One region of the Massilia sp. 05N420 genome, then DNA from elsewhere that is predicted to be linked to it. Evidence: predicted binding sites of a transcription regulator. Region 1 holds the regulator's gene; each other region holds the start of a gene.
The links. The regulator LexA, encoded in region 1, represses DNA repair genes until DNA is damaged. The targets are predictions, from matches to a motif close to ACTGTATNNNNATACAGT.
Positions count from the first base shown of each region.

Region 2: the regulator LexA is predicted to act here: its motif matches at 2,441-2,458, upstream of AC1DIX_RS05555 (PA0069 family radical SAM protein).
Region 3: the regulator LexA is predicted to act here: its motif matches at 3,093-3,110, upstream of AC1DIX_RS07635 (putative DNA modification/repair radical SAM protein).
Region 4: the regulator LexA is predicted to act here: its motif matches at 2,695-2,712, upstream of AC1DIX_RS20790 (ATP-dependent helicase).

Region 1 covers NZ_JBFTMX010000042.1:57,469-62,380, reverse strand. The annotation lists gene AC1DIX_RS22410 (tetratricopeptide repeat protein) at 1-633, shown strand, start outside; gene AC1DIX_RS22405 (tetratricopeptide repeat protein) at 708-1,472, shown strand; gene lexA (transcriptional repressor LexA) at 1,578-2,219, opposite strand; gene rpsF (30S ribosomal protein S6) at 2,503-2,886, shown strand; gene priB (primosomal replication protein N) at 2,920-3,204, shown strand; gene rpsR (30S ribosomal protein S18) at 3,224-3,514, shown strand; gene rplI (50S ribosomal protein L9) at 3,548-4,000, shown strand; gene AC1DIX_RS22375 (replicative DNA helicase) at 4,118-4,912, shown strand, end outside.
Region 2 covers NZ_JBFTMX010000006.1:152,481-157,392, reverse strand. The annotation lists gene AC1DIX_RS05570 (efflux transporter outer membrane subunit) at 1-1,105, shown strand, start outside; gene AC1DIX_RS05565 (NADPH-dependent FMN reductase) at 1,134-1,757, shown strand; gene AC1DIX_RS05560 (tRNA-uridine aminocarboxypropyltransferase) at 1,795-2,415, shown strand; gene AC1DIX_RS05555 (PA0069 family radical SAM protein) at 2,526-3,737, shown strand; gene AC1DIX_RS05550 (AAA family ATPase) at 3,800-4,354, shown strand; gene AC1DIX_RS05545 (GGDEF domain-containing protein) at 4,768-4,912, shown strand, end outside.
Region 3 covers NZ_JBFTMX010000009.1:74,248-79,159, reverse strand. The annotation lists gene AC1DIX_RS07645 (TraB/GumN family protein) at 1-200, opposite strand, end outside; gene AC1DIX_RS07640 (UdgX family uracil-DNA binding protein) at 328-1,854, opposite strand; gene AC1DIX_RS07635 (putative DNA modification/repair radical SAM protein) at 1,851-3,080, opposite strand; gene AC1DIX_RS07630 (alpha/beta fold hydrolase) at 3,235-4,035, shown strand; gene AC1DIX_RS07625 (M16 family metallopeptidase) at 4,040-4,912, opposite strand, start outside.
Region 4 covers NZ_JBFTMX010000037.1:20,853-25,764, forward strand. The annotation lists gene AC1DIX_RS20785 (SIR2 family NAD-dependent protein deacylase) at 1-242, shown strand, start outside; gene AC1DIX_RS20790 (ATP-dependent helicase) at 563-2,668, opposite strand; gene AC1DIX_RS20795 (hypothetical protein) at 2,970-3,158, opposite strand; gene AC1DIX_RS20800 (hypothetical protein) at 3,348-3,524, shown strand; gene AC1DIX_RS20805 (chromate transporter) at 3,579-4,172, shown strand; gene AC1DIX_RS20810 (chromate transporter) at 4,169-4,756, shown strand; gene fghA (S-formylglutathione hydrolase) at 4,835-4,912, shown strand, end outside.

The DNA.
Region 1 (4,912 bases):
TGGCATGGCAACGGCACCGCGCCCGACCTGGGCAAGTCGCAGGCCTGGCTGCAGAAGGCCGCCACCGGCGGGCATGGCGGCGCGAAGGAGACCTTGGCGATCCTGAAGCAGCGCGAGGAGCGCGCCGCCGACCTGGCTTACTGGACCGGCGGCTACAAGGGCGAGGAGCTGGTATCGGGCAAGTTTGCCTGCCCGATACCGAAGCTTCCGGTGGTCTCCAGGACCAATGAGGAAATCAACCGCATCCAGGCCGAGATCGCCCAGTGGGAAACCTGCCACAACGATTTCGTCGCCAACGTGAAGCAGGCGCCGCAAGGCGGCAAACGTATCCCGCCCGACGTCTTCAAGTTGATGAGTCCGCGTGAGGCCGAGCAGGCGGCCGGCCGCGTCAACGATGCCCTGACGGGCGCCGCCATGCGCCGCCAGGCCGAGGCGCTGGCCTTTGCCGGCGACCGTGACGCCTGGTACGCGGCCACCGAAAAGTTTGTCAACGAGGCGAACGCCAGGACCGAGGACGACAAGCGCCGCCATAACGACGAGCAACAGCACGCACGGGAAGCCAATGATTCCTACCTGCGTAAAATGGGGGAGCAGGCGCCGCGTCCGCAGCGCTCGTGGGGCGGCAACAAGTAAGGATTGTTGAGCTGGCAGGGCTGTGGGGGTATGATAAATTTCTTTTTCACAGCCCTGCTTCACAGCTCTTTTCCATGAAGACTCTCCTGTTATGCGTCGCATTGCTGGCGGCCGGCACCGTCCGTGCCGACGAGCTGGCCGATGCCGACGCCCTGTTCGCCAAGAAGGCCTATCCAGAAGCCCTGCAGAAGTACACCAGGCTGGCCAATGCCGGCAACGTCACGGCCCAGCAGCACCTGGGCGAAATGTATTTTTACGGCGAAGCCGGCGCCATCGACATGGACAAGGCCACCGCCTGGTTCCGCAAGGCGGCGGCCAAAGGCAATGCCGTCGCCATCGCCTCGCTCGAGATGATGAAGCAGCGCGAGCTCCGCCGCGCCGACATCGACTACTGGATGACGAAATACGACGGCTCGGATGTCCGTACCGACGAGTACCGCTGCCCGGCGCCGCGCTTCCCGGCGGTGTCGCGCCAGACCGAGGAGATCGACCGCTACAGCGCGAAGATGAAGACCTGGCAGGATTGCTACAACCGCTATGCCGAGCACCTGAATGCGGTCACCCCGCTGAGCAAGCGTATTCCCGAGGACGTCCGTAAACTGATGACCAAGGCCGAATACGAGACGGCAAGCAAGCACCTGGACGCGGTGCAGGAGGGGCTGTCGGAAGACGCCAGGATCAGCGCCAAGATGGTCGTGGCCGACTTCACGGTCTGGCGCGACGCCACCGACGCCTATGTCAGCCAGCACAACGAGATCGTCAAGAGCGGGCCGACGCCCGAACGCGAGAAGGACCTGGAAGCGCGCAAGAACAACTATAACGGCGCAGGCACGAAGTAAGCCGTCCGCCGAATGAGAAACGCCCCGCAGGCGCAAGCCGGGCGGGGCGTTTATTTTGCCAAGTGGCAAAAATTAGTGCCGGCTCGGTGCCGGCTTAGTGCCAGCTCAGTGCCAAGAGCGCAGCAGGCCGACGGCCAGTCCTTCGAGCGCGAACTCGTCGGTGTGCGGATCGACCGTGATGACGGAGAAGTCCGGGTTTTCCGGCAGCAGTTCGATGGTGCCGCCGCTCTTGCGGTAGCGCTTGACGGTGACTTCGTCGCCGATGCGGGCGACTACGATCTGGCCGTTCTTTGCCGAATCCACTTTCTTGACGGCCAGGAAGTCGCCGTCGCAGATGCCGGCGTCGCGCATCGACCAGCCCTTGACCTTCAGCAGGAAGTCGGGCTTGCTCGAAAACATGGCCGGGTCGACCGAGTAGGTGGCCTCGACATGTTCCTGGGCCAGGATCGGCGAACCGGCGGCGACGCGGCCGACCAGCGGCAGCGACATCAGCAGGGCAGCCGGGACTGCCGGTACCGGAGCGGGTTCGGCTGCGGCGCCGACCAGGCGGATGCCGCGCGAGGTGCCGGGGGAGATTTCGATCGCGCCCTTGCGCGCCAGGGCCTGCAGGTGTTCCTCGGCCGCATTGGCCGAGCGGAAGCCCAGCTCCTGCGCGATTTCGGCGCGGGTCGGCGGGAAACCGGTGTTGTCGATCGCTTCCTTGATCAGGTTGAGGATCTGTTCTTGCCGTGCGGTGAGCTTGAGCATGTCAAAGATTAATTCGTAGGTGAGCGGTAGTGCGGGGCGAACCCGATACCCTGTATTTTTGTACAGTATTGCGCCGGGCGCAAGGGGAATCCGTGCGATTTGCCGGTTTTTTTTGCCTGCCGGGCACAGCCGATGCTCGGTAGGCAAGCCGGGCCGCCAACGCGGCCTCGAAATGGCGATTGAGCTCTTGACGTTTTTGCGGTTATAATGTCGGGCTTTCCCTTCCCACACTCGTCTTGACGCCGAGGTGGGCATTTGTTTAAACGTCCTTAAGGAGTGTTGCATGCGTCATTATGAAATCGTGTTTATCGTCCACCCGGACCAGAGCGAGCAGGTTCCGGCGATGATCGAGCGCTACAAGACCACGGTCACCTCGCGCGGCGGTAACATCCACCGCGTCGAAGACTGGGGCCGCCGTCAAATGGCTTACCAGATCCAGAAGCTGCCGAAGGCACACTACATCTGCATGAACATCGAGTGCGACAACGAGACCCTGGTCGAGCTGGAAACCGCATTCAAATTCAATGATGCCGTGCTGCGTCACCTGACCGTCAAGATGAAGAAGGCCGAAACCGCGCCGTCGCCGATGATGAAATCGGTGCAGCGCGAAGACGCAGCCAAGAGCCATCGCGCCGAGCAGGCAGCTGCTCCGGCCGCAGCCGCTTAATTCTTAATCTTAAGAAAGAAGCGCGCAAGGGCAGTGAACGAGCTGTTGCTGGTCGCAAGCATCGCGGAACGCGATGCCCTGCGCTACACCCCGGCCGGTATCCCCATCGTCAGCGGCATCCTGCAACATGGATCGCAGCAGGTGGAAGCAGGGATTGCCAGGCAGGTCGAATTCGAGATCACCGCGCTGGCCGCGGGCGATGTTTCGAAGCGATTTGCCGACGCCGAACTCGGTGCCGTCTACGAGTTTCGAGGGTTCATGGCCAGGAAGAACCGCAACAGCAAAGCCCTGGTGTTTCACATCATTGATTTCATTTAGATAGATACAGGAGCCTAAAATGGCATTCGGTAAAAAGTTCGACAAAAACAAAGCCAAGGAAAAACTGAAGCGTAAACAGCAGAACCCGCTGTTCAAGCGCAAGAAGTTCTGCCGCTTCACCGCTGCAGGCGTGGAACAGGTTGACTACAAAGACGTCGACACCCTGAAGGATTTCGTCCAGGAAAACGGCAAGATCATGCCGGCACGCCTGACCGGTACCAAGGCGCACTACCAGCGCCAAGTGGACACCGCCATCAAGCGCGCCCGCTACCTGGCCCTGCTGCCGTACACCGACCTGCACAACGCTTAATCGTCGGTCACGACACGTATACTGGAGAATAATATGCAAGTCATCCTGCTGGAAAAAGTCGTCAACGTCGGCAACCTGGGCGACYTCGTCAAGGTCAAGGACGGTTACGCACGTAACTTCCTGATTCCGCAAAAGAAAGCCCGCCGTGCAACCGAATCGGCCGTGGCCGAGTTCGAAGTCAAGCGCGCCGAACTGGAAAAAGCAGCCGCCGAGAAACTGGCAGCCGCTCAAGGCCAGGGCGACAAGCTGAACGGTATGACCATCACCATCGCCCAGAAAGCTGGCGTGGACGGCCGTCTGTTCGGTTCCGTGACCAACTTCGACATCGCTGAAGCCCTGAGCAAGCAAGGTTTCGCCGTCGAAAAGGCCAACGTGCGCATGCCGACCGGCCCGCTGAAGACCACCGGCGAGCACCCGGTTGCCGTCGCACTGCACACCGACGTCGTCGTCGACGTGACCGTTGCAGTCGTGGGCGAAGCTGCCTAAATAATCCAGCAACATCTGTTGCAGGAATGAAAAAAGCCGGGCTTGCCCGGCTTTTTTTATGCTTGGAAAATCACCAATCATTTCAGCCGGCGATGCGGAAAAGGTATAATGTCGGCCATGAACACCCCAGCAGACCCGCAGATCGAGTCGCTCCGCATTCCCCCGCATTCCATCGAAGCAGAACAGTCCGTCATCGGCGGCCTGCTGCGCGATAACGCGGCGTGGGACCGCATTGCCGATTTCATGCATGCGGAGGACTTTTACCGCTACGACCACCGGATCATCTTCGAACAGATGGTCCGCCTGATCAATGCTGGCAAACCTGCCGACGTGATCACCGTGTATGAATCGCTCGTCCAGCTCGGCAAGGCCGAGGAAGTGGGCGGGCTGCAGTACCTCAATGCGATGGCGCAAAATACGCCATCCGCTGCCAACATCCGCCGTTACGCCGAGATCGTCCGCGACCGCGGCGTGCTGCGCCAGCTCATCACCGTCGCCGACGAAGTCTCGGCCAAGGCCTTCAATCCCCAGGGCGCCGAGGTCAAGCAGATCCTCGACGAAGCCGAATCGCGCATCTTCGCGATCGCCGAGCAGGGCGCCCGCGGCGCCCAGGGCTGGCTGCCTGTGCAGCCGCTGCTGACCCAGGTGGTCGAGCGCATCGACGAACTCTACTCGCGCGAAAACCAGGGCGAGATCACCGGCGTCCCGACCGGCTTCATCGACCTCGACAAGATGACTTCCGGCCTGCAGCCGGGCGACCTGGTGATCGTCGCCGGCCGTCCGTCGATGGGTAAAACGGCATTCTCGGTCAACATCGGCGAGGCCGTCGCGGTCGAGGCCGGCCTGCCGGTCGCGATCTTCTCGATGGAGATGGGCGGCACCCAGCTCGCCATGCGTATGCTCGGCTCGATC
Region 2 (4,912 bases), on a different contig from region 1:
GGCCCAGGAACCGAACCTGTCCGTCAGCGTGGGGCCGACCCGGGCGCGCAGCATCGGGCCCTTCGGTACGCCGATCGAATCGACCAGCATCACCGGTAATGTGCAGGCGGCCTACGAGATCGATCCCTGGGGCCGGCTGGAGGCCGCGACCCGGGCGGCGCGCTTCGATTACGCGGCCCAGCAGGCGGCGGCCGAGGCGACCGCGCTGTCGGTGGCGGCCAGCACCGCGTCCGGCTACCTGAACCTGCGCGGCCTGGACGCCCAGCTGGCGCTGGCGCGCCAGACCCTGGCCTCGCGCGAGCAGTCGCTGGCGCTGGCGAAGCGTCAGTTCGAGGTCGGCTACAGCTCGCGCCTGGAGCTGTCCCAGGCCGAGGCCGAGTACCGCGCCACGGCCGCCGTGGTGCCCCAGCTGGAACGCTCGATCACCCAGCAGGAGAATGCCCTGGCCCTGCTGGCCGGCGCCAATCCGGGACCGGTGGCGCGCGGCGCCGGCCTGGTCGGGCTGCGGGCGCCGGGCATCGCGCCGGGCCTGCCGTCCGAACTGCTGCGCCGCCGGCCCGACATCGCCCAGGCGGAAGCGGCCATCGCCGCCGCCGACGCCAGCCTGGCCGCCGCCCGCGACCAGATGCTGCCCTCGCTGCGCCTGACGGCATCGGTCGGCGGCTATGCGCACACGCTGCCCGACCTGCTGGGCGCCGGCACCACCTTGTGGAGCGTGGGCGGCAGCGTGCTGGCGCCGCTGTTCGACGCCGGCCGCCTGCGCGCCCAGGCCGAGATCTCGGCCTCGCTGCGCGACCGCGCCGTGTTCGCCTACAAATCGGTGGTGCGCAACGCCTTCGCCGAGACCGAGAATGCGCTGACGGCCGTGCAGCGCCTGCGCGAGCAGCTCGACCAGACCGAGGCGCGCCGGGTTGCCACCGCCGAGGCCCTGCGCATCGCCCACAACCGCTACCGCAACGGCTACTCCTCCTACCTGGAAGAGCTGGACGCCCAGCGCAACGCCTTCAGCGCCGAAACCGCCGTGCTGCAGCTGCGCGCCAGCTGGCTGGCGGCGCACGTGGACCTGTACCGGGCGCTGGGGGGAGGCTGGCGCGTGGCACCATGAATCACCAATCGCATGGATGGAGGGGAGCATGATCAATGTGGGAATCATCGTGGGCAGCACCCGCCCCGGACGCAAGGCGCCCGACGTGGCGCGCTGGGTGATGGAATGCGCGGCCGCGCGCGGCGACGCCGCCTTCGAACTGGTCGACATCGCGGACTTCGACCTGCCGCTGCTGGACGAGCCGGTGCCGCCGTCGATGGGCCAGTATTCGCAGCCGCATACGAAGGCCTGGGCGGCGAAGATCGCCGGGTTCGACGGCTTCGTGTTCGTCACGCCGGAGTACAACCATGGGACGTCCGGCGCGCTGAAGAACGCCATCGACTATCTGTACAAGGAGTGGAACAACAAGGCGGCCGGCTTCGTCGGCTACGGCAGCGCGGGCGGCGCGCGCGCGATCGAGAACCTGCGCCTGGTGATGGGCGAGCTGATGGTGGCCGACGTGCGCGCCCAGGTGATGCTGTCGCTGTTCACCGACTTCGAGAATTTCACCACCTTCAACCCGGCCGAACACCACGAGCGCGCGGTCGAGACCATGCTCGACCAGGTGGTGCGGTGGAGCGGGGCGCTCAAGCCCCTGCGCAAGGACGATCCCCCGGTGCCGGAGCCGGACAATATGCCGCCGCGCGGGGAGCGGGTGGGCGGCAGTTTTTGATGTTTCGTCCGCCGGGCGGAGAGTACAATCGCCGCCCATGACATCTTCAGCTTCCCGGCGCGCCACCTGCGCCGCCTGCCTGCGCGCGCGGAGCGCCTGCATCTGCGGCTTCGCGGTGCCGCTCGCCAGCCGTGTCGAGCTGCTGGTCCTGCAACATCCGCTCGAGGTGCATCACGCCAAGAACAGCGCGCGGCTGCTGCACCTGTCCCTGCCGTCGAGCCGGCTGCTGGTCGGCGAGGCGTTTGCCGCCGCCGAGCTGGACGCGGGCCTGCATGCGGACGGACGCAGGCCGCTGCTGTTGTACCCGCACACCCCCGGCGAAGCCGCGCTCGGCCTGCCGGCGCCGCCGCCGCTCGATCCTGCCGGCTTGGCGCAGCCGGAGGCGCTGCGCCTGGTGCTGCTCGACGCCACCTGGCGCAAGAGTCGCAAGATGCTCTACCTGAACCCTGCGCTGCAGTGCCTGCCGCGCCTGGCTCTGCAGGAACTGCCGCCTTCGGCTTATCGGATTCGCAAGGCCCATGCGCCGGACCAGCTGTCGTCGCTGGAAGCGGCCGTGCATGCGCTGTCCCGCCTCGAAAACCGGCCTGAACACTACACTTCGTTGCTCGACGGATTCGATCGGTTTGTGGAACAACAATCCCGTCTATTTCGCGCTTGAACCAACAATAAAGCAGGTGTACGATACTGTATATCCATACAGTACTCGGGAGCGCCATAGTGAATCGCCAACAAGCTTGGGCAGAAGACGTGGAATTGCAAGGCCAGGTCATGATCCCCCCGCGGCCGCTCACGCCGCACAAGGGCCGTGGCGCCGTGTCGAACCTCCAGGGCCGTTACGAAGTCCACGGCCGCGAGCGTTTCGACGACGGCTGGACGGTCCCGGGGCTGAAGGATGAAGGACCGGCCGCGCCGAAGACCATTGTCACGGATGAGTTTGCCAAAACCATCCTGACCCGCAATGCATCGCCGGACATTCCCTTCAATGTCTCGCTGAATCCCTACCGGGGATGCGAGCACGGCTGCATCTATTGCTTTGCACGTCCCTCGCACAGCTATCTCGGCCTGTCGCCCGGCCTCGACTTCGAAAGCCGCATCTTCGCCAAGGTGAATGCGGCCGACCTGCTGCGCCGCGAACTGGCCCGCCCCGGCTATGTGCCCGAAAGCATCGCCATCGGCGTCAACACGGATGCCTATCAGCCTTGCGAACGCGAACGCGGCATCACGCGCGAAGTGCTGCAGGTGCTGGCCGAGTGCAAGCACCCCTATGGCCTGATCACCAAGTCGGCGCTGATCGAGCGCGACATCGACCTGATCGCGCCGATGGCGGAGAAGGGCCTGGCGGCCGCCGCGATCACGCTCACGACCCTGGACGGCGAGATCGCGCGCACCCTCGAGCCGCGCGCGGCCGCGCCGGCACGCCGCCTGCGCGCGATCCGCACGCTCACCGAAGCCGGCATCCCGGTCAGCGTCAGCGTGGCGCCCATCATTCCCTTCATCACGGAACCGGAGATCGAGCGCATCCTCGAGGCCGCCAGGGACGCCGGCGCGGTCGGCGCGCACTACGTCGTGCTACGCATGCCGTGGGAAGTCAACCCGCTGTTTCATCAATGGTTGTACGCTCATTTTCCAGACCGGGCTCAACGCGTCCTGAATCGCATGAAAGATATGCGCGGCGGCAAGGAATACGATAGCGATTTCGGCAAGCGCATGACGGGCGAAGGCGTGTGGGCCGACCTGATCCGCCAGCYCTTCACCAAGGCGGTCAAGCGGCTCGGCATGGACGGCTTCAATGGCCGCTTCAGCAAGATGGACGGCACGCAGTTCCGCCGCCCGCTGGTGGTGCCCTCGGCCGCGGCCTGCCAGCGCCGCGACGAGGACGTCACCCAGCTCGACCTGTTCGGCGGCGTGCCGGCGGCCGAGGCGGGCGGCAAGCCGCAGGGCGGGAAGGCCAAGGCGAGCCCGCAGATGGACCTGTTTTGAGTTAGGATGGCGCCTCGCATCTTTCTGGGATGCAAGTAATTCATTACGATCACGGGATTCATATGGAAGAGCAGGGCAGCGCAGCAGGCCGGATCAGGCGGGTGGTGTTTGTCGGTGCGGAATCGACCGGCAAATCGACCTTGTGCGAATACCTGGCGCGCCAGTACGGCAGCGTGGCCGTGCCCGAGATCGGCCGCTACATCTGGGAAGACAAGGAAGGCCAGCTGGATGCCGGCGATTATGTCGACATCGCCCTGCGCCACCGCGAGGCCGAGGACGAGCAGATGCCCTACGCCAGGCGCTACCTGTTCGTCGACACGAATGCCCTGACTACCTTGCTGCTGGGCCTGGAATTCGGCCAGGTCGGCAAGCCGGTCCCGCCCGAGCTGCTGCGCTGCGCCGACGAATGCCGCGAGCGCTATGCGCATACCTTCGTCTGTGCCGACGACATCCCCTATGAGGAGCAGGCCGCGCGCGAGAACGAAGCCTGGCGCGGGCGCATCCACCAGCTCGTCCTGGAGGACCTGGAGGCGCGCGGCATTCCGTATACCCTGGTGAGCGGCAGCGTCGAGGAACGCGCGCTGCAGGTACGCCGGGTGATCGAGGGCGTGGTCTGACTGCGGGCCGCTGTAAACGAACAAATCCGCCCGAGGGCGGATTTGCTTTATTGGCGTGTCAACTTATTTCTTCACGCATTCCATACTTACGATGCCATCGCGAATTTCAACTTTGATGTTCCTGTTGACGCTGTTTCGAGCGTCATCCATGGACTGAATTGTGTTGTTCGCGGCTTCGCAGGAGTCCTTGGACGTGAACTCCTGCATAAAACGCCACCGTACACAACAGGACGATAGCTATCCTGAATGCCAAGCTTGCGTGATCGCATCAGGCACGAGGACCAAGCAGAGTGTTGTTGCACCGTCATTCGGAATGCATATTTGATAAAAAAAGTTTCCCTTTTTATACAATTTTTCTCAGGATCCTTGTATGTTTGTGTTGCTGATGCATTCCGATACACAGACCAGGTCCCATGCCAAGCAACGTCCCGCTCTACAAATACCGTGCGCTGTTGTTGTCGCAGAGTTTCTTCATCAAGGACAACGCTGCCGAGTTGCGGCTCCACGCCCACAAATATGACTTCGACATGGCTTTCTTCAGCGAAGTCAGCGAGTTCG
Region 3 (4,912 bases), on a different contig from region 1:
TCCATCTTTTGCGGCAGCGGCGAATGCATGGCGAACACCCACATCACGTGGCCATCCTTCGAGACTTTCCAGAGGCCGGGTCCGGGACGCTTGCCCGAGACCACGACCGTGGCGGGCGCCGCCTCGAGCTCCTGCCCGGCGGGCGCGGATGCGGGCGGCGGATCGGTCTGCGCCAGCGCGGCGGCGCCGAGCAGGCTCATGGACAAGACACAGGCAAAGCGTGCGGCAAGCATCGGAGACCCCCTTATTGTTGTGTTGCCAAAGCTTAACTAACTGGCATCAAGAGGGCTACTCGCGTAACAGCTTGTCACAAAGCATGCATATCTGTCAGTCGGCAGCGGGCGGCTCTTCCGGCTGCCGGTCCAGCAGGCCGTGGGCCAGCTTCAAGCCCTCCACCATGGCCTGGAAGGCGTCGCGCTTGGCGTCCTCGCCCGGCACCCGCAGCACGTAGGAGGGGTGATAGGTGGTGACGATCCAGTGGCCTTCGTGGAAGACCGGCTTGCCCATCGCGTTCTTCAGCGTCACGTTGGCGCTGCGCATGACCGACTTCAGGGCGGTCGCGCCCAGCGCCACGATCACGGTAGGTTTTACGTGGGCCAGTTCCTTGTCGAGCCAGTAGTGGCAAGCCTCGATTTCCTTCTGCGCCGGGGTCTTATGGAGGCGCCGCTTGCCGCGCGGTTCCCACTTGAAGTGCTTGACGGCGTTGGTCACGTAAATGGTCTCGCGGTCGACGCCGGCCGCCTCGCACACGCGGTCGAGCAGCTTGCCGGCGGGCCCGACGAAAGGCTGGCCGGCCAGGTCCTCCTGGTCGCCCGGCTGCTCGCCGACGAACATGATCTTCGCCTTCTTCGGCCCTTCGCCGCCGACGGCCTGGGTGGCGAACTGCCACAACTCGCAGCGCCGGCATTCGTCCAGCTTGGAAGGCTGCTGGCGCTCCGGCTGGGCATCCTCGGGGGCGATCGGGATGGTCGTGCCCTTGCGCTGGCCCACCGCCTCGTACTGGCCGATCTTGCGCGCGCCCATCGCTGCCTCGGAAATCATATGCGGCACGATTTTGCCTTCTGGCAAATTTTTCCAGCGGTCCGAAGTGATGTGCTGGCGCATCACCTCGACGTTCAGGCGCGCCGGATTGAACACGCTGCGGTAGTAGGTCAGCCACAAGGCTTCCCCTGTGTCTTCGAGGTCGTCGGAGTTCTTCACCAGCGGGCCGGTATTGTGCAGGGTCTGGCCATCCCACAGCACGCTGGCCTCGGGCGTGGCGATCATCCAGCTGACCTTGCCCATGCGGGAAATAAAATGCTCGGCGACCTGGGGAAGCACGTCGTGGCGCGGCTCGTACCAGGCGACGAAGCGCGGCGGCCCGGCGTCAGGCGGACGTTCGCGGAATCGGATATAGGCATGCATGTCGTGTTCCTCGCGGTGCACCGCCTTCACCATCGCATGCAGGCGCGCGCCGTCTTCGTCGGCCGGCGACTGCACCTCGTGCTCGCCCTGCTGCCAGCGCCAGATCACGCGATAGAGAAAGGCCCAGCGGTCCGGCACGCGGCAGCAGGCGGCGCTTTGCAGCATGTCCATCAGCGAGCGCGGAATGCTCGGCGCGCCGTGTTTCGGCCCGTGTGCCGGTCCGTGGCGCGCTTGGTCCGATGCGGGCGGCGGCAAGTCGGAAGGATTATGCGGCTGCTCGGCCGTGGGCGGCGCACCCGAGAACAGGTCGCCGCCGGCGTAGGGCGTGCTCCAGGTTAGCAGCTCCGGCGGCACGTCGTGGACCAGCAGCTCGCGCGCCGCCTCGCGCCATTCGGCGAAGGTCTCGACCAGCAGCGGCTGGCCCGCACGCTGTCGGTCGATCGCGCTCATGCCGCCTGCAGCTCCGGCCACAGCTTCATCTGCTGCGGAGCGTCGGCCATGTTCCGCCGCAGCAGTTCGGAGGAGGCCGCGTCTTGCGCCGGCTTGTAGTCGGCGGTGACCACGAAGGGCGCCAGCTTCTTCAGGCTGCAGCGCAGGCGCGACAGATCCTCCCAGCGGATCCGGCGCAGGCGGCGCAGGTCGATGAGCCGTTTGGCCGAACGCAGGCCGATGCCGGGTACGCGCGCGATCATGGCTTCGTCGGCGCGGTTCAGGTCGAGCGGGAAGTGCTCGCGGTTGCCGAGCGCCCAGGCCAGCTTGGGGTCGATGTCGAGCGCCAGGTTGCCCGCCTGCGGCATCAGTTCGCCGGCCGTGAAGCCATAGCCGCGCAACAGGAAATCGGCCTGGTAGAGGCGGTGCTCGCGCAACAGCGGCGGCGGCGCGGACGGCACGCTGGACGGGCTCTGCGGGATCGGGCTGAAGGCCGAGTAGTAGACCCGCTTGAGCTTGTAGCTGCCGTACAGGGTCTGGGCCGTGTTCAGGATGGTCTGGTCGTCGCTGGCGTCGGCGCCGACGATCATCTGGGTGCTCTGCCCGGCCGGCGCGAAGACTGGCGCCTTCGGGTGCTCGTCCTTCTCGTCGAGCCTGGTGCGGATGGCGCCCATCGCCAGCTTGATCGTGTGGACGTTCTTTTCCGGCGCCAGGCGGGAGACGCTGTCCTGGGTCGGCAGCTCGATGTTGACCGACAGCCGGTCGGCGTACTTGCCGGCCAGCTCGATCAGGCGCGGGTCGGCATCCGGAATCGTCTTCAGGTGGATGTAGCCGCGGAACTTGTGCTCCTCGCGCAGACGCCGCGCGACCTCGACCAGCTGCTCCATCGTGTAATCGCTGGACTGGATGATGCCCGAGCTGAGGAACAGCCCGTCGATGTAATTGCGGAGGTAAAAATCCTGGGTCAGCTTGACCACTTCGTCGACCGCGAAGCGGGCCCGCGGCACGTTCGAGCTGCGGCGATTCACGCAATACTGGCAGTCGTAGATGCAGAAGTTGGTCAGCAGGATCTTCAGCAGCGATACGCAGCGTCCGTCCGGCGTGTAGCTGTGGCAGATACCCATGCCGTTGGTGGCGCCCAGGCCGTCCTTGTCGGCCGAATCCCGCTTGGGCGCGCCGCTGCTGGCGCAGGAGGCGTCGTATTTGGCGGCATCGGCCAGGATCTCGAGCTTGTCTTTGAGTTCCATTGTGCAGTAAATACTGTATGGATGAACAGTATACCGCAGTTCATGCCGGTGCGGCGGTGCGTGGACGCACGCTTGCCACGGGCGCGTCTTCATCGGTTTGCAACATGATCAAACTATGATAGTTTGCAATTGTTTTTGACGAATCTGATTATTGATGTCTGTCCAATTCCGCAATAACGTCCACGTCGCCGGCGCCGGACACGCGACCCTGGTGTTCGCCCACGGCTTCGGCTGCGACCAGACCATGTGGCGCTTCCTCGCCCCCGCCTATGAAGGGCGATTCCGCACCATCCTGTATGACCTGACCGGCAGCGGCGATTCCGACCGCACGGCCTATGACCGAGCAAGGCATGGAAGCCTGCATGGCCATGCCGACGATTTGCTGGAAATACTGACCGCCTGCGCGGCCGGGCCGGTGGTCTTCGTCGGCCATTCGGTCAGCGCCACGATCGGCATGCTGGCGGCGATCAAGGCGCCGGAGCGCTTCGCTGCGCAAGTCATGGTGGGACCGTCGCCCTGCTACATCAACGACGGCGATTATGTGGGCGGCTTCAGCCGCGAGGATATGGACAACCTGCTGGCGTCGATGGACGACGATTTCCCGAGCTGGTCACGGCGCATGGCGCCCATACTGATCGGGGCGAAGCGGCCGGCGCTGACCGCGGAGCTGGTGGCCAGCTTCATGCGCAACGACCAGGGCATTGCCCGCCATTTCGCCCGCGTGACCTTCCTGTCCGACCACCGCGCCGACCTGGCTCGTTCGACCGTGCCGTCGCTGATCCTGGAATGCAGCGACGATCCGCTCGTCCCGCGCGAGGTCGGCCACTACCTGCTGCGCCACCTGCCGAACAGCAGCCTGGACGTCATCGACGACGAAGGCCACTGTCCGCACATCAGCGAGCCGACCGCCAGTTCCCGGGCGATCGATGCCTTCCTGGCGCGGACGCTCGGCTGAGCGCTCAGCGGACCGGCTTGCCGTCCGCGTCCAGCACGGTCACCTCGCCCCAGCCCAGCTTGCGGATACCCGGCTCGACCTTGCGCAGGTCGCCGATCACGAGCCACACGACTTCGTCCGGATGCACGTAGCGCGCGCCGGCGCCGGCCAGCTGCTTGTCGCTCAGCGAGCGCATGCCGCCGGCGTAGCGGTTCCAGTAATCGTCCGGCAGGCCGAGGTTGATGCTGGTGATGGCCGCGCCTTCGAGCGCATCCAGGGTGGCGAAGCGGCCCGGCAGGCGCGAGGTCACGTTGCGCATCACGCTGTCGAATTCCTCGCCGGCGATCGGACGCTGGCCGGCGATGTCGCGGATCTCCTTCGACACTTCCTGCATCGCCTCGACCGTCTTGTCGGTCTGCACCGGCGCGATCGTCAGGAAGCTGCGCTGGCCGCGCATGTCGATCATGCGGGCGGTGGTGCCGTAACTCCAGTGCTTGTCGAGGCGCAGGTTGCGGTTCAGGCGCGAGGTCGCCATGCCGCCGAAGTCGTGCATGACGGCCTGGATCGCCAGTTCGTCCGGCTGGCCGGACGGCAGCGAGACGTGGGCGGCGACGATGGTCGACTGCGGCGCCTCCGGCTTGTCGATCAGGTAGATGCGCTTGCCCGCGGTGGCCGGCACGCTCGGCACCTGCTTGGCGGGGGCGCCGCCGGCCTGCCATTTGCCGAAGCTCGACTCCAGCGCCGGCATCAACTTTTCGAGGGTGGTGTCGCCGGCCACGACCAGGGTCGCGCTGCCCGGACGGAACCAGGCGTCATGCCAGCGCGCGACGTCGTCGCGGCTGATGGTCCGGGTGCTGGCTTCGGTACCGGAAGCCGGACGGCCGTAGGCATGGCCCGC
Region 4 (4,912 bases), on a different contig from region 1:
GCGAGCGCACCGAAGCGCAGTACGAACGCCTGGAGGCCTGGCTGGCGCAGGCGCGGCGCCTGGTGGTGATCGAGCTCGGCGCCGGCACCGACGTGCCCTCGGTGCGGCGCATGTGCGAGTCCCGGAGCGCGCCCCTGGTCCGCATCAATCCGCGCGAGCCGCGGGTGCCGTCCGCGCGCGACGTCGGCATTCCGGCCGGGGCGCTGGAAGCCTTGCGGCGCCTGCGCGAGCATCTGGACTGAGCCGGCCGGGCCCATCGCCCGGCGCAAGAATTTACCTTACGAAAATGCCAAGGGATTTCTCAAGATCAGGCCCTAAATACTTGATTCCACAGCCTTTATTTTCATATCCACAGGAAATGTGGATAAAGTTGTGGACAAGCGCCTCTTGACAAGCCGGGAGGGCAGTATTGGTGCGGGTTTCAACAAATTGCCCGTTCAACAGGCAAAATCTTAGCCCTGCAAAATCAAGGACTTAGCCAAGCCCCAGTTTTGTGCAGGACATGGCTATGCGGCAAATTCCTACAAGGGTAGGACACGGGGGATAACTATTATTTCCAAGCTCATTTCCAGCGGCTTCGCGCCCGCTCGCGCACCAGCATCCTTACTTCGTCCGGCATCGGCTTGCGGCTGTGCGGCGTATCCCCGTTCACCCACACGCATTCCTCGTAATGCTTCAGCATCGCCGGGCTGATGAAGCGGGTTCGCTGGGCGTAGACATGCCGGTCGCCCATCTGCGCCTGCTGCTTGATGAAGAAGCGGTTCGGCACCACCAGGTGCAACTGCTCCCTGGCGCGCGTCATGGCCACATACAACAGGCGCCGCTCCTCCTCGATGTCGTCGCCGCTGCCGGTGGCCATGTCGGAGGGGATGCAGCCGTCCACCACGTTCAGCACGTGCACCGACTGCCACTCCTGGCCCTTGGCCGAATGGATGGTCGACAGGATCAGGTAATCCTCGTCCAGCAGCGGCGGACCGGCGCGGTCGCTGGTCGCTTCGGGCGGATCGAGGGTCAGCTCGGTCAGGAAGGTCTCGCGCGAACCGTAGCCGCCGGCCAGCGCCACCAGCTGCTCGAGATCGGCCGCGCGCACCGGGGCGTCGTCGTACAGGCGCTCCAGGTGGGGCTGGTACCAGCCGCGCACCAGTTCGATGTCCATCGGCCAGCGTAGCCCGGGCGTCCGCAGGCTGCGGAACAGGGCCACGAAGGCTTCCCAGTCGCCCTGGGCGCGCGCCGGCGCTTCGAAGGCTTCCACGGCCGCCAGCGGATCGGCGGCCTCGCCTACCGCATCCAGCAGCCGCGCCGCGTTCGCCGGGCCGATGCCGGGGATCAGCTGGGCGACGCGGAATCCGGCCAGGCGTCCGGCCGGGTTCTGGGCGAAGCGCAGCACCGCGAGGATGTCCTTGATATGGGCCGCTTCCAGGAATTTCAGGCCGCCGAACTTCACGAAGGGGATGTTCCGGCGCACCAGCTCCAGCTCCAGCGCGGCGCTGTGGCTGGCGGCGCGGAACAGCACCGCCTGCTGGGTCAGCCTGGTGCCGGCTTCGCGCTGTTCCAGCACGCGGTTGCAGACCCAGCGCGCCTGCTCGGCCTCGTCCGGAATCAGCACCAGCTGCGGCTTCGCCGTCGACACTTTATCCGTCCACAGCGTCTTCGCATGCCGCTCCAGCGCGGCGGCGATAACGGCGTTCGAGGCATCCAGGATGGGCTGGGTGGAGCGGTAGTTGCGGTCGAGGGTGATGACGCGGGCCGGCTGCGAGAAGGCTTGCGGGAAGTCGAGGATGTTGCGCACCGTCGCCCCGCGGAAGGAATAGATGGCCTGGGCGTCGTCGCCGACCACCATCACGCCCTGCCCGTCCGGCTTCATGCCCTGGATGATGGCGGCCTGCAGGCGGTTGGTGTCCTGGTATTCGTCGACCAGCACGTGGTCGAACAGCGCGCCCAGCTCCGGTCCGAGTTCCGGGTCGGACGCCATCTCGGACCAGAACAGCAGCAGGTCGTCGTAGTCGAGCACGTTCTGCTCCTGCTTGGCGTCGACATAGGCGCCGAACAGGCGTTTCAGCTGCTCCTCCCATTCGCTGCACCAGGGGAAGGTCGTCTGCAGCACCTCGCCGAGCGCGTCCTGGCTGTTCACCACGCGCGAATAGATGGCCAGGCAGGTGCCTTTCAAGGGAAACCGCTTCTGGCCACCGGTGAGGCCAATATCCTGGCGCACCATGCCCATCAGGTCTTCGGAATCGCCGCGGTCGTGGATGGTGAAGGAGGACTCCAGCCCGGTCCGGCCGGCGTACTCGCGCAGCAGGCGGGCACCGATGCTGTGGAAAGTGCCGGCCCAGGGCAAGCCCGCCACCGCCTGGGGCGAGGTCCCGAAGACGCGCTGCAGGACACCGCCGGCGCGCTGCGCCATCTCGTTGGCGGCGCGCCGCGAAAAGGTCAGCAACATGATGCGCTGCGGATCTGCGCCGGACTGGATCAGCCGGGCCACGCGGTGGGCCAGCGTATTCGTCTTTCCCGAGCCGGCGCCGGCGACGACCAGCAGCGGCCGCGGCATGGTAAGGCCGACGTCGTGTTCGACGGCCGCGCGTTGTTCCGGATTCAGGGACGCATAGGGGTCGGGCAGCGGATCATGCAGCGCGGGTGCGGAAACGCTGGGGTCGGCGGTATCGGGCATAATGCAACAGGTCTGGAGATGCCAGAACTGTACATTTATCCAGTAGAGTTAGGCAAGTCCCATAAGCTGGCCAGGCTTGTTCAGATATCCACAAAATCTGTGAATAACCATGTGGAAAAGCACCCCCTTGACATGCGGGAAGCAAGGAATGATGCGGCTTCCAACAATTTGCCCATTGTGCGTGCAGGATGTGAAACACGCAAAATCAAGGGCTTACGATGTCAAGCGGCGCACGATTCAAATATTTTTGCAAGATGCATTGCAGAAAAATTTGTGCATAACCACGACACCCCAGAAACACTCAAGCGGAGGGCGGGCGGCGGCGTTCCGGCTCGCCCAGCACCCTTTCGATGACCGCTGGATCGATGTCCCGCGAGCGCAGGAATTCCACGGCCGAGATCGTGCCGTCGCGTGATTGCAAGGCTACGCCGAGATCGACGACGCTGCTGCGCTGCGCATCCAGGCGCTGGGTCAGGCTAGTTTGCTCCATTGCATCTCCTGTTTGATCGGAATCAAGGCCGCTTGCCGCAGATGCAGTATCGGCCAGATTAATTGCAAGTCAAGAGGACATATCGCATCCGCATATTACGCGCAGATGACGGCGCAGCGCATCCGCGTGCGCCGCCGCCGCGCCGCCCGGCCTAGAATGATCCCGTCAACCATCACCAGCGAGGACCCCATGACCATGACTCCCGATCCCGACCTGAAACCGGGCGACGAAGCCGAACCGGGCACCCCGGGCGCGGGCGAGGACCTTTGCGAGACCTGCGGCGGCAGTGGCAAGCTGACCGACGGCAAGATCTGCCCGGAATGCGAAGGATCCGGCCGCGTGATGCGCGGCATCGGCGGCGGCTAAAACCCAGCCACTGCCACATGGACAGGAGGGTGGACGCAGCGCGATAATCGGTGCATGACCACCTCGCCGCATCCGCTGCCGGGGGAGCCCGGCTCCCCGCCCCGCCCGCAAACCCTGTCCGACCTCTTCATCTCCTTCACGCTGCTGGCCTTGCAAGGTTTCGGCGGCGTGCTCGCCGTCGTCCAGCGCGAGCTCGTCGAGCGCAAACGCTGGCTGACCCAGGAGGAATTCATCGAAGACTGGGCCGTCGCCCAGATCATGCCGGGCCCGAACGTGGTCAACCTGTCGCTGATGATCGGCGGCCGCTATTTCGGCCTGCCCGGCGCCATGACCGCCCTGGCCGGGCTGCTGGCCCTGCCGCTGGTGCTGGTGCTGACCCTGGCGGTGCTGCACGACCGCTTCGCCGACAGCCCGCAGGTGGCCGGCGCCCTGCGCGGCATGGCCGCCGTCTCGGCCGGCCTGATCGGCGTCGCCGGCCTGCGGCTGGCCGCGGCCCTCAAGCGCAGCCCGCTGCCGATGTCCTGGTGCGTGGCCATCGCCGCCCTCGGCTTCGTGCTGGTGGCGCTGCTGAAATGCCCGCTGCTGTACGTGCTGCTGGGCCTGGGCGGCCTCGGCTGCGTCCTCACCTGGCGCCGCCTGACATCATGAGCCCGGCACACGAGACCCTGCACCTGGCGCTGGCCTGGTCCGACTGGCTGAACCTGTTCGGCCACTTCCTGCTGCTGTCGACGATGTCGATCGGCGGCGCGATCTCGACCTCGTCCGAGATGCACCGCTTCCTGGTCGAGCAGCACCACTGGCTGACCCAGGACCAGTTCAATGCCGCGATCGCCCTGGCCCAGGCCGCGCCCGGCCCCAACGTGCTGTTCGTGGCCCTGATGGGCTGGCACGTCGGCATCAATGCCGGCAGCGTCGGCGCCGCCCTGTTCGGCGTGCTGGTCTGCATGGTCGGCATCATGACGCCCTCGACCATCATCACCTACACGGCGGCGCGCTGGGGCCACCGCAACCGCGACCTGCGCGCCGTGCGCGCCTTCAAGCAGGGCATGGCGCCGGTGGTGATCGCCCTGCTGCTGTCGACCGCCTGGATCCTCGGCAGTTCGGCCGGCGGCGGACAATGGCGGCTGTGGCTGCTTTCCGTCGCCGCCGGCGCGGTGATCTGGCGTACCCGGCTGCACCTGTTGTGGGTGCTGGCGGCCGGCGCCCTGCTCGGCGCGCTCGGCATCGTCTGAGTTCGCTGCAATGTCTACTGCAAGACGGCGGCGCAGCGGGCATACTTATGCAATTGTTCACCTATCGATGGAAAGACGATGACCGATCTTGCCCAAGCCAATGTACTCAGCGAACACGCCTGCTTCGGCGGCGTGCAGCGCTTCTACCAGCACGAC